DNA from 3 places in the Microbispora sp. H10836 genome. Region 1 is predicted to be linked to each of the others. Evidence: riboswitches for the same ligand, from Rfam matches in the RefSeq annotation. Region 1 holds a riboswitch; each other region holds the start of a gene.

Evidence for each region. A riboswitch is a leader RNA that binds a small molecule or an ion and turns the genes downstream of it on or off. The one in region 1 is predicted to bind cyclic di-AMP.
Region 2: linked by a shared signal. The riboswitch ahead of HHX30_RS08405 (C40 family peptidase) and the one ahead of HHX30_RS39065 (C40 family peptidase) in region 1 are both predicted to bind cyclic di-AMP.
Region 3: linked by a shared signal. The riboswitch ahead of HHX30_RS18275 (CHAP domain-containing protein) and the one ahead of HHX30_RS39065 (C40 family peptidase) in region 1 are both predicted to bind cyclic di-AMP.

What each region holds. Positions count from the first base shown of each region.
Region 1 covers NZ_JABBWU010000038.1:3,124-6,391, forward strand. Annotated here, with positions in the region: partial or broken gene HHX30_RS39055 (hypothetical protein) at 1-356, shown strand, start outside; gene HHX30_RS39060 (amino-acid N-acetyltransferase) at 562-1,113, opposite strand; cyclic di-AMP (ydaO/yuaA leader) riboswitch at 1,504-1,657, shown strand; gene HHX30_RS39065 (C40 family peptidase) at 1,806-2,765, shown strand; gene HHX30_RS39070 (LuxR C-terminal-related transcriptional regulator) at 2,937-3,185, opposite strand.
Region 2 covers NZ_JABBWU010000003.1:203,155-206,422, reverse strand. Annotated here, with positions in the region: gene HHX30_RS08415 (hypothetical protein) at 1-148, shown strand, start outside; gene HHX30_RS08410 (hypothetical protein) at 206-1,294, shown strand; cyclic di-AMP (ydaO/yuaA leader) riboswitch at 1,696-1,855, shown strand; gene HHX30_RS08405 (C40 family peptidase) at 2,180-2,515, shown strand; gene HHX30_RS08400 (non-reducing end alpha-L-arabinofuranosidase family hydrolase) at 2,653-3,268, opposite strand, start outside.
Region 3 covers NZ_JABBWU010000009.1:119,668-122,935, forward strand. Annotated here, with positions in the region: gene HHX30_RS18265 (IclR family transcriptional regulator C-terminal domain-containing protein) at 1-98, opposite strand, end outside; gene HHX30_RS18270 (DUF305 domain-containing protein) at 549-1,136, shown strand; gene HHX30_RS18275 (CHAP domain-containing protein) at 1,185-1,793, opposite strand; cyclic di-AMP (ydaO/yuaA leader) riboswitch at 2,143-2,285, opposite strand; gene HHX30_RS18280 (dienelactone hydrolase family protein) at 2,670-3,268, shown strand, end outside.

The DNA.
Region 1 (3,268 bases):
TGCTGCTGGCCGTAGTCCTGCGAGGAGGCCTGCTGGCCGTAGCCCTGCTGCGGGCCCGTCTGGCCGTACTGCTGCTGGCCCTGCTGACCGTAACCTTGCTGCGGTCCCGTCTGGCCATAGCCCTGCTGGCCGTACTGCTGCTGCCCGTAGCCCTGCTGCGGGGCCTGCTGGCCGTACTGCTGCTGGCCCTGCTGAGCCCCGTAGCCCTGCTGCTGGCCGTAGCCGCCCTGGGCGGCGTCGTAGCCGGGCGGCTGCTGCGGGCCCGTGTTTTGCCCCGTGTGGCGATAGTTGACGACCGTGACGTCAGGGTCGTAGTCCTGGGCCTGTCTGTCCGTGCCGTACCCGGGGTTCGATGACGGCGGTGGCGTTCCGTCCGACTCGTCCTGTGGGTACGGCGGCTGTCCGGTGCTCACCGTGTCACCTCGTTTCGAAGACGCATGCGCCGCACGTCCGTAGCACACGCTGATATTGCCAAAAGTAGCGACAGGTGTAACAACAGTCACCTTTGCGGACACTGACAATTCACGTCAAGATCATTACCTGCCGGACCGTGAACGGCGGTCAACGGCGGTCGAGGTGCAGCAACATCCGGGTGTTCCCCAGAGTGTTCGGCTTGACGTGCTCCAAATCGAGGAACTCGGCGACACCCTCGTCGTACGACGCGAGCAGTTCCGCGTACACCTCGGGAGAGACCGGCGTGCCCTGAATGGGCCGGAAGCCGTGCCGGGCGAAGAACTCGACCGCGAACGTGAGGCAGAAGACCCTCCGCACGCCGAGGTCCCGGGCGGTCTCGATGAGCGCGGCGACGATCCGGTGGCCGATGCCCCCACCGCGCACCGTGGGGTCCACGGCGACGGTCCTGATCTCGGCGAGGTCCTCCCACAGCACGTGCAGCGCGCCGCAGCCGACGATCTGCCCGTCCACCACCGCGACCCAGAACTCCTGCACGTCCTCGTAGAGCGTCACCGTGCTCTTCTTGAGCAGTCGGGGCCCGACGCCCGAGTACGCGTCGACGAGACGCCGGATCGCCCGGACGTCCGGCGTCCTGGCCCGGCGCACCGTCACGGCCGTGGCACCCGAACCACTGGATGTCTGCGCGGCGACCTGCTCCATGAGCGGCCAGCCTAGCCGGACGGCGTCCGATCCCTCGCAGTCGGCACGAACGACCTCTGCGGATAACGGTCATTCCCAAACGCCGTACCCGACATGAGATCTGACCCTCTGTAGCCGCCAGGATACGGAAGAACGCCCGGCCGTCCGTTAGGACCACGATCCGGTTCGTCCCACTTTTTCCGGCAGCCCGCGCGGCACGTGCAACACCTCAGATCGCTCCAAACGCAGGTGAAAGCGGACGTACCACCATTGAGTCCGTGACCCAGCTGTGATCATTTGGTTGTCAAACGTAGACGGGTTTCGGAGTTCTGGTTGAGCAAGAACTCGCCGTGCACTATCGTCCAGCGACGATGCCGGTCATCGTGAGCGCTCACGGCGACCGGGCGCCGAATCTTCGAAGCACCGAGTGCGGAGGGGAGCCGGGGACCCAACTGCAGGATCAGGATCGGTTCGGTCTCAGATCGTCAAGGGGTGAATCCACCAAGGTAGGGCTACTCCGGCCCGAACCCGTCAGCTAACCCGGTAGGCGCTCAGTAGTGCCCCGCCACATGGCCGTGCTCCACCACGGCCTGCCGCGGGGCACATGTGGGAGAGGAGCTCGGTTGCGCACGCGTGGAGGACGGCCGGCGGGCAGGCACGCCCGCCGCCGACGGTCCGGATCCGGCACGGCCGGTCCGGGTGCCATCCGCCGATTGGCGTTCGTCGGCGTCGCGCTCACCGCGATCACGTTCGGCGCCCCGGTGGTCCGCGCCACCGCCGACCCCAAGCCGAGCCTCAAAGAGCTCACGGAACAGGTCGAGAGCCTCTACACCGAGATCGAGAGCCTCACCGAGCAGTACAACGGCGAGCGCGTGCGCCTGAAGGCGGCCGAGCGGTCCGCCGAGCTCGCCAAGAAGAACCTCGCCAAGAGCGAGGCCGAGCTGGAGGTCCGCCGGCAGAAGGCCAGCGCCCTCGCGCAGCACTCCTACATGACCAACGGGCTCGGCAACGCGCTCGTGCTCATCGACAGCAACGTCGACCCGCGGAAGTACCTGAGCCAGGCCTCCACGACGTACGCGCTGGAGCTGCAGGAGAGCCAGGAGGTCGCCGAGGTCACCAAGGCCATGGACGCCGCCGCGCGGGCCAGGGAGAGCGCGTCGGCCCGGCAGGCCGAGGTCAAGAAACTGCTCGCCGGCCTCGACTCCCGCCGCGACAAGATCACCAAGCTGATCAAGAAGACCGAGAGCAGCCTCTACCGGCAGGTCTCCCGCACGGTCGGCAGCGAGACGCGCAGCCGGATGTCGTTCCCCATCGTGGGCGACGGCAAGGCCGCCCAGGCGGCGCGCTGGGCCCTCAGGCAGCAGCTCAAGCCGTACGTGTGGGGCGCCGAGGGCCCGGGCTCCTTCGACTGCTCGGGCCTGGTCATGGCGGCCTACCAGTCCGTCGGCGTCAGCCTGCCCCACTACACGGGCGACCAGTGGACGGCCGGCACGCACATCTCCCGCGACCAGCTCCGCCCGGGAGACCTGGTGTTCTTCTACTCCGACCTGCACCACGTGGGCCTTTACATCGGCGGTGGCTACATGATCCACGCGCCGCGCACGGGAGACGTCATCCACATCGCCAAGATCGCCGGACGGCCGTTCGCGGGAGCGGTGCGCGTCGCCGACTGAGCCGCGACGCCGGCACCACGCGACCCGGAGCGCACCCCGGCCGAGCCGCGCCGCCGAGATCGCGCGACCCGGAGCGCATGCCGGTTGAGCCGCCCTCGCCGGCGGCGCCGCTCCTCGACATCGCCGCTTTCTCCGGCGTCTTTCCGCGACGTCGTGCGATCCGGAGCGCGGTCAGATGAGGCGGCGGCGCGCCGCCCAGGCGACGGCCTCGATCGCCGTCGCGACGCCGATGCGGTCGCAGATGCACCGCAGCCGGCGCCGCACCGTGCGCCCGCTGACGTCGAGACTGCGGCCCACACGGTCGGCGGTCACGCCCTTGGCCAGCTCCGCGAGAAGAAGCAAGTCCTCTTCGGTGAGACCGGCACGATCAAAATCCGAGGTGAGACTGTCACCTCGGTAGACGACCTCGGGAACACCCATCGTCCGCCCTCCCCCACGACGATGATTCGTCGGCCCACCCTCCAGGGACGGTAAACGCCTGCCGCGAAGGTCGTCAAGGTTGG
Region 2 (3,268 bases), on a different contig from region 1:
CGGCGTGGCGATCTACCGGGTCTCGAAGACGACCGGCAAGGCGACGTTGCTGCGGACGATCACCAGGCCAGACGCGCGGGTCTGGGTGCTCCCGGGAGACAGCACGTACGAGCCGTGGACGGAGAAAACGAGCAAATCGTCCGGGTGACGGAGTGAACTGATCCTCTCCCCCGGACGTCATCCTCATGACGGAAGGGGAGGCGTTGTGCGTACCGTGTTCGTCTCGGGGATGACGGCGCTCGCGCTGGCGTGCGCGCCTGCCGTGGCGGCCTCCGGCGTGACCCACGAGGGCGGCCGGGCCGGGGAGACCGCCGCGTGGCGGCTGGCCAGGGTGAACACCCTGCCCGGTGACGACGTCCTCGACGACGTGGCGGTCCTGGGCGACGGGTCGGTGTGGGCGGCCGGTCACCGGGTCGCGAACGGGAAGCAGCGGGGCCTGGTCCAGTGGTACGACGGCCGGGCGTGGCAGGTGGTCCCCGGCACCCCGTCGTACGAACTGAAGGCCGTGACGGCCACCTCGAACAGGAACGTGTGGGTCTTCGGCCAGGGGAAGGCCGCCCGGTGGAACGGCCGCGCGTGGACCGCTTTCTCGCTGGGCGGCGCGTTCTCGGCAACGGACGCCGACGCGACGGGCGCGAAGGACGTCTGGGCGGTGGCCGGGTCCTCGGCCTCGGCCAGGCACTGGAACGGGTCCTCGTGGAGGAGCGTCCGTCTGCCGGCCCACGCCGCCGCCGTCGACGCGTACAAGGCCCGCGACGTCTGGGCGGCGGGGACCAAGGGCGACCGTCCCGCTGTCATGCGGTGGAACGGGAAGTCCTGGGCGCTGGTGCCCACACCCGCGATCAAGCTGCCCGCTCCCGACGCCGTCGCGTTCCTCGACGACATCGCCGTCGTGAGCCCGGGGAACGTGTGGGCCGTCGGCGGCGTCACCTGGGAGGGCGCGAACGACGAGGGTGACGACGTCACCTACAACCGCACTCTGGTGATGCGCTGGAACGGCACGTCGTGGGCCACCTCGGTCGGCAGCGCCAACGCGCAGCCGTACACGGAGGTGGAGCCCGACGGCAAGGGCGGCGTGTGGGTCGTGCAGGGCAACTGGAACCCCACTCTGTGGCATGTCACGGGCTCGGCGTGGAGGAGCGTCCCCCTCCCGCGGAAGGCGGGCACCGACGCCGTCCTGTTCTCGATCGCGCGCAGGCCGGGGACGGCGGCACTGTGGGGTGCGGGTTTCACCGTGCCGCAGGGCGACCCCGACGACCCCTCGGCCAACGGCACGTTCTGGCGTACGCGCTGACCGGCTCGTCCGCGGACACCGCCGGCTCTCGTTCTCGAGCGCGCCCCGGGCGCCCGGCGTTCTTCCGGGATGCACTCCGGTGGGTCTCCGGAGTCGAACAGCCCGCGCGACGTCGCGGTGATCTTCACGACGCCGAGGGCTTCCCACCGGCCCTCGCGCAGGTGTGACGAGCACCACGTTTCCCCGAGCGCGAGGCCCTGACCTGCAGTTATGCGGGATTGATCCTTTTTATGGGCTTCTTACCCTTTATGTGCCCTTTGCCCCAATATGGGGGAGCTTGGTAGTTTCCTTGCCCTGCGACGGCGGCGTACCCCATGACGCCGCCGTCGCGAACCGGCTCCGCCGTGCTTGAAAACGAAAATCCACAGTCACCGCCGCCATGTCCTCTCCGCCCCCCGATGGCGCCGGTGACGCCGAATCCGTGCAGCAAGGAGGCACGGAGCCGGGGAACCAGTCGACCTTCGTACGAAGGTCCGGGGTGAATCGGCGCGCCGAGCGCCGTAGGGCGACTTCCCTGCCCGAATCCGTCAGCTAACCCGGTAGGCGCAAGCGGAAGACTCTAGGAGAGACCCCCTGTCTACCAACCCCGCCACTCTGTCCCGCATCGCCCGCGTCACGATCGGTGGCGTCGCGCTGACCGCGTCTGTAGCGGCCTTCGGCGCGCTGCCCGCGGCCGCCGCGCCGGGGACGGTCACGGCACCACAGCCCGCCTCGACGCTCATCCCGCCGCAGCCCCCCGCGACGGGAGCCACCCCGGACACCGCCGCGGCGACCACGACGGCGACCACGGCAGCCACCACTGCTGAGGCCACCCCGAACGCCGCCGCGGACAAGAAGCTCAGCAAGTCCGCTCTGCAGCAGGAGAAGGCCAAGCGCGCCATCAAGGTGGCGAAGAAGCAGCTCGGCGATCCCTACGTGTGGGGCGCCACAGGCCCCCGGGCGTTCGACTGCTCCGGGCTGGTCCAGTTCGCCTGGCGCAAGGCCGGGATCAAGCTCCCGCGTACGACGTGGTCGATGCTCAACGCCGTCAAGAAGAAGGTCTCCCTGGCGCACCTCAAGCCTGGCGACCTCGTCTTCACCAGCGGCGGCGGCCACGTGGGCATGTACATCGGGCACAAGAAGGTGATCAACGCCCCGCACAGCGGAGCGGTGGTCCGGGTCGACAGCCTCAAGGGCTACTGGAGGAGCGGCTTCCTCACCGCCGTACGCCCGGGGGTCTGACACCGGGCGCGAGGATGACGATTCCCCGGCGGAGATGTCCCGGCGCGTGCCGTCGCCGCCCGTCTCCGCCGGGGACGCCCGGGAAACCTCCGGTCGGGCGAACCGACCGGAGGTCTCACGAGCCCTTGATCACACCATCAGCGCTGCAGCGTCAGCACGCCCGGCCGGTAGGGCAGGAGGCCGTAGTCGCCGCCGGAGCTGGGGCTGCGACCCTGGTAGAGCAGCTGCAGGTTGCAGGGGTCGACGGTCTTGGTCTGGTCGGGGTTGTTGCGGACCAGGTCGCCGTGACTGATGTCGTTGGTCCAGGTGGCGCCGCTGTTGGCCTTGCCGGCGAACGGGTTGCTCTCGCTCGTGGCCTGCGGGGTCCACGAACCGCCCAGGCTGGTGGCCGTGTAGGAGCGGAAGTAACGGCCCTGCGAGCCGATCGACTCGACGAGCATCAGGTACTTGTTCTGGCCCTGGAGCTTGTAGACCTCGACGCCTTCGAACAGGTTGTTCGTCGTGTCGCTCATGATCGTGGTGTAGTTCGAGCCGAAGTTGCCCGGGAAGTTCCCGATGGGCATGCTCGACCGGTAGATCTTGCCGTTGTCCCCGGCGAAGAACAGGTACATGTTCTGGCCGTCACCGATGAGCGTCTGGTCGATGGGGCCGGTGCCGGAGCCGGTGATGCTCGCGGTGGACAGGGTCTGCTGCGCCGACCAGCCGTTGGGGTTGCTGGGGTCGCTGGAGGTCCGGTAGGAGAAGGCGGTCCCG
Region 3 (3,268 bases), on a different contig from region 1:
AGGGACATGACCGGACGCCCCGGCTGGAACGCCCTGATGACATCGAGGCCGCGCGCCAGCGCCTCGATGAAGTCGGGTCCAGTGTCGCCTCGTGCCATGAACGCCTCTTCCGCTCGAACTCGCCGAGTCAACTTTAGACCCTGCCAGCCTGTCGCTGTCCGCCTGACGGCGAGAGGAAGAACCCGGGATGCCCAGGTTCGCTCCGTCATTGCGTGACGCCCGGCGGCGGAAGCCTCTGACACGACCGCTCAGCGGACCTATGTCCGCTCCAGCGGCGGACGCCACGACAGTGCGGCGAGAAGTGTGTCCGGCCGCCTTCCCAGGGGACCGCGCGGCCTCGCGACCGGCAGGAGGCCCGGGAGGCATGACCGGCATCCGGCCGGGCACGTCTCCCGAGGCGGACGGCGAGCGGAGGGCGTCGCGGTCCGGTCACGCGGAGGGACTCGCTGCGGAACAGGTCCCGCGACTCCCGGGGTGCCTCCGCGTGCCGGGCCGCCGCTCCGCTCCGGCCCGATCACCGTGTCCGGACGAAAACGGAGGTGGTTGTGATGAGGGGACGCGTGCTGCCCTCGGCCCTGCTGGCGGCCGGTCTGCTGAGCGGCATGGGCGGGTACGGCGCCGCCGCCTTCGCCGGCACGCCGGCCCTGCCCGCCGCCCCGGCCGCCACGACGCCGGCGGCCGACCACAACGAGCATGACGTCATGTTCGCCCAGATGATGATCCCGCATCATCGTCAGGCGGTGGAGATGTCGAAGCTGGCCGAAAGCCGGGCGGCCGACGCCCGGGTCAAGCGGCTCGCCGAGCGGATCAAGGCCGCCCAGGCTGCCGAGATCCAGGCGATGAGCGGCTGGCTCACCGCCTGGGGCGAACGGGTGCCCGATGAGAGCGCCGCGCCGGCCCACCACGCCATGCCCGGCATGATGTCCCCCGAGGACATGCGGCGCCTCGAAGGCCTGTCCGGACGGCCCTTCGACCGGGCCTTCCTCACGATGATGATCCGGCACCACGATGGCGCCGTGACCATGGCACGGGACGAACTGCGCGCCGGAGCGTACGAGCCGGCCCGGCGGATGGCGACGTCCGTCGTCTCCAGCCAGTCGGCCGAGATCAAGGAGATGAAGCGCCTCCTGGAGTGAGGCGGCCGCCGCCCGGCCGCCGCCCCTGCGACGCGGGCTCGCGGGAGATCACCGGGTGCGGCGCCTGCGGTGCCGTCCGCCGGAGGGCGCCGCCGCGGCCTTGACCCGGAGCCCGGTCACGGCGGTGGAGACCACCGCGAAGAGCAGACCGGCCGGCAGGACGGCGTCACCCGGCGACCACACGACGTCGGGAGACTGCCCCTGTTGCGCCGCCATGTTCCTGGTGGCCGGCCCGGCCGGACCCTGGACACTGGCGTTCACCGCGGCCACGGGCTGGACCGTCACCGGCGCCTTCGGCGTCGCCTTGACCTTGCGCGGCAGGCCGTACCCGACGATCTTGCTCTTGTCGCGCACCTTCCGCTTCAGCCAGACGCCGTCGACGTTGCCCTCGATGGTGTGGACCTTCCCGCCCGCGACCTTCTCGACCACGCCGACGTGGTCGATGTCGCGGACGTTCTTGGTTCCCGACCAGTCGAAGAAGACCACGGCGCCCGGCTCGGGCTTGTCGCTCCAGGCGTGCTGCTTCTTGAACCACTTGGCGTGCCGCGTGGTCAGCGCGAACTCGCCGACGTGGTCCTGCACCCCGGCCCGGTTCGCCGCCCAGGAGACGAACATGTCGCACCAGGGTGCGGTCTTGAAGTCGGGGTCCTTGGCCACGTTGTCGGCGTACCATTCGCCGAACTTCGTATGTTTTCCCGCTCGTTCGCGGTAGCCCAGTTCCGGGCGGACGGCGTCGAGCAGCTGTCGAGCTATGGGATCGCTGGAAATCGGAGGCTCCTCATGGCGCGCTTCGAGACATGACGAACCGGCCCACCGGGCGTGACGGCATGACGGCATGGCCGTACGAGGGCACGGCCTCGCGGCGGGGCGGAATCAGAAACGGGAGATGTGGCAGCCCGTCACGGGCGCGCCATCACCCCGGAAGCCTGGAGACGTTCCAGGGCGGGCATGCGGTCCGTCGATGCGACGCGGACCGGATCGGCAGGTGGAGCCGACACTCCACGCGCTCTCCTCTCCTTGGCCGCCTACCGGGTTAGCTGACGGGTTCGGGCCAGGAGTAGCCCTACCGGATGGTCCGGATTCACCCCAAGAGACATGGGTCCCCGGTTCCCGGGATGAATGACGTCCGGGATTCGGCGGTCGCCGGTCGTCCTCGGGTTGAGGACCGCACACCGGCGCGACACGGGAAGCATAGTAGATAACAAGTAAGACACGGCCCAAAAACCGGCAAATGGCCCCATTCGGGCCGGTGTCGCGCGACACTTCCGCTGGTCCTCGCGGTCGCGGTCCGCCCTCGGTGAGATACGCCACACACCCGTACGGCACGCGCGCCCGGACGCCCGATCGGGTCAGAGCCGCCGCGCCCGGGCGCGGCGTCACTCGCCCGGGCGGCAGTCCCGCACCCCGCCGCGCTCGCAGCGGCCCGACATCGCCTCCGCGGAAACTTAGTTAGCAAAAGAAACTACTATCGTGAGCTTCCGGACGCGGCCACGCCGCCGGCCGCGCGCGACCCGATTCCAGGGAAGGACCCCAATGACCGACGCGATGTGGGCCGGCACGGTCGCCGTCACCGGACACGAAGGCGCCGAGCTCGAGGCGTACGCCGCCCGGCCGCTCGATACCGGCCCTCACGGCGGGGTTGTGGTGATCCACCACCTGCCCGGGTACGACGAGGCCACCAAGGAGGTCGTGCGCAGGTTCGCCGCACACGGATACGCGGCCATCTGCCCCAACCTGTACTCCCGCGAGGGCGCCGGTGTCAGCCCGGACGACCAGGCCGCGGCGGCCCGGGCCAAGGGGGGCGTCCCGGACGAGCAGCTCGTCGGCGACGTCGCGGGCGCCGCGGCCTACCTCAAGGGCCTGGAGCACGCCAACGGCAGGATCGGTGTCATCGGCTACTGCTCCGGCGGCCGGCAGACGTTCCTGGCCGCCTGCTCGCTCCGGATCGACGCGGCCGTCGACTGTTACGGGGCCTTCGTGGTCACCGCGCCGCCCGCCGACTTCCCGCTCAAGGCCGAGCCGCTGATCTCCCGGGCCGCCGACCTGTCCTGCCCGCTGCTCGGGCTCTTCGGCGCGGCCGACAGGTTCCCCTCGCCGGACGAGGTCGCGGTGCTCGACGCCGAGCTGACGAG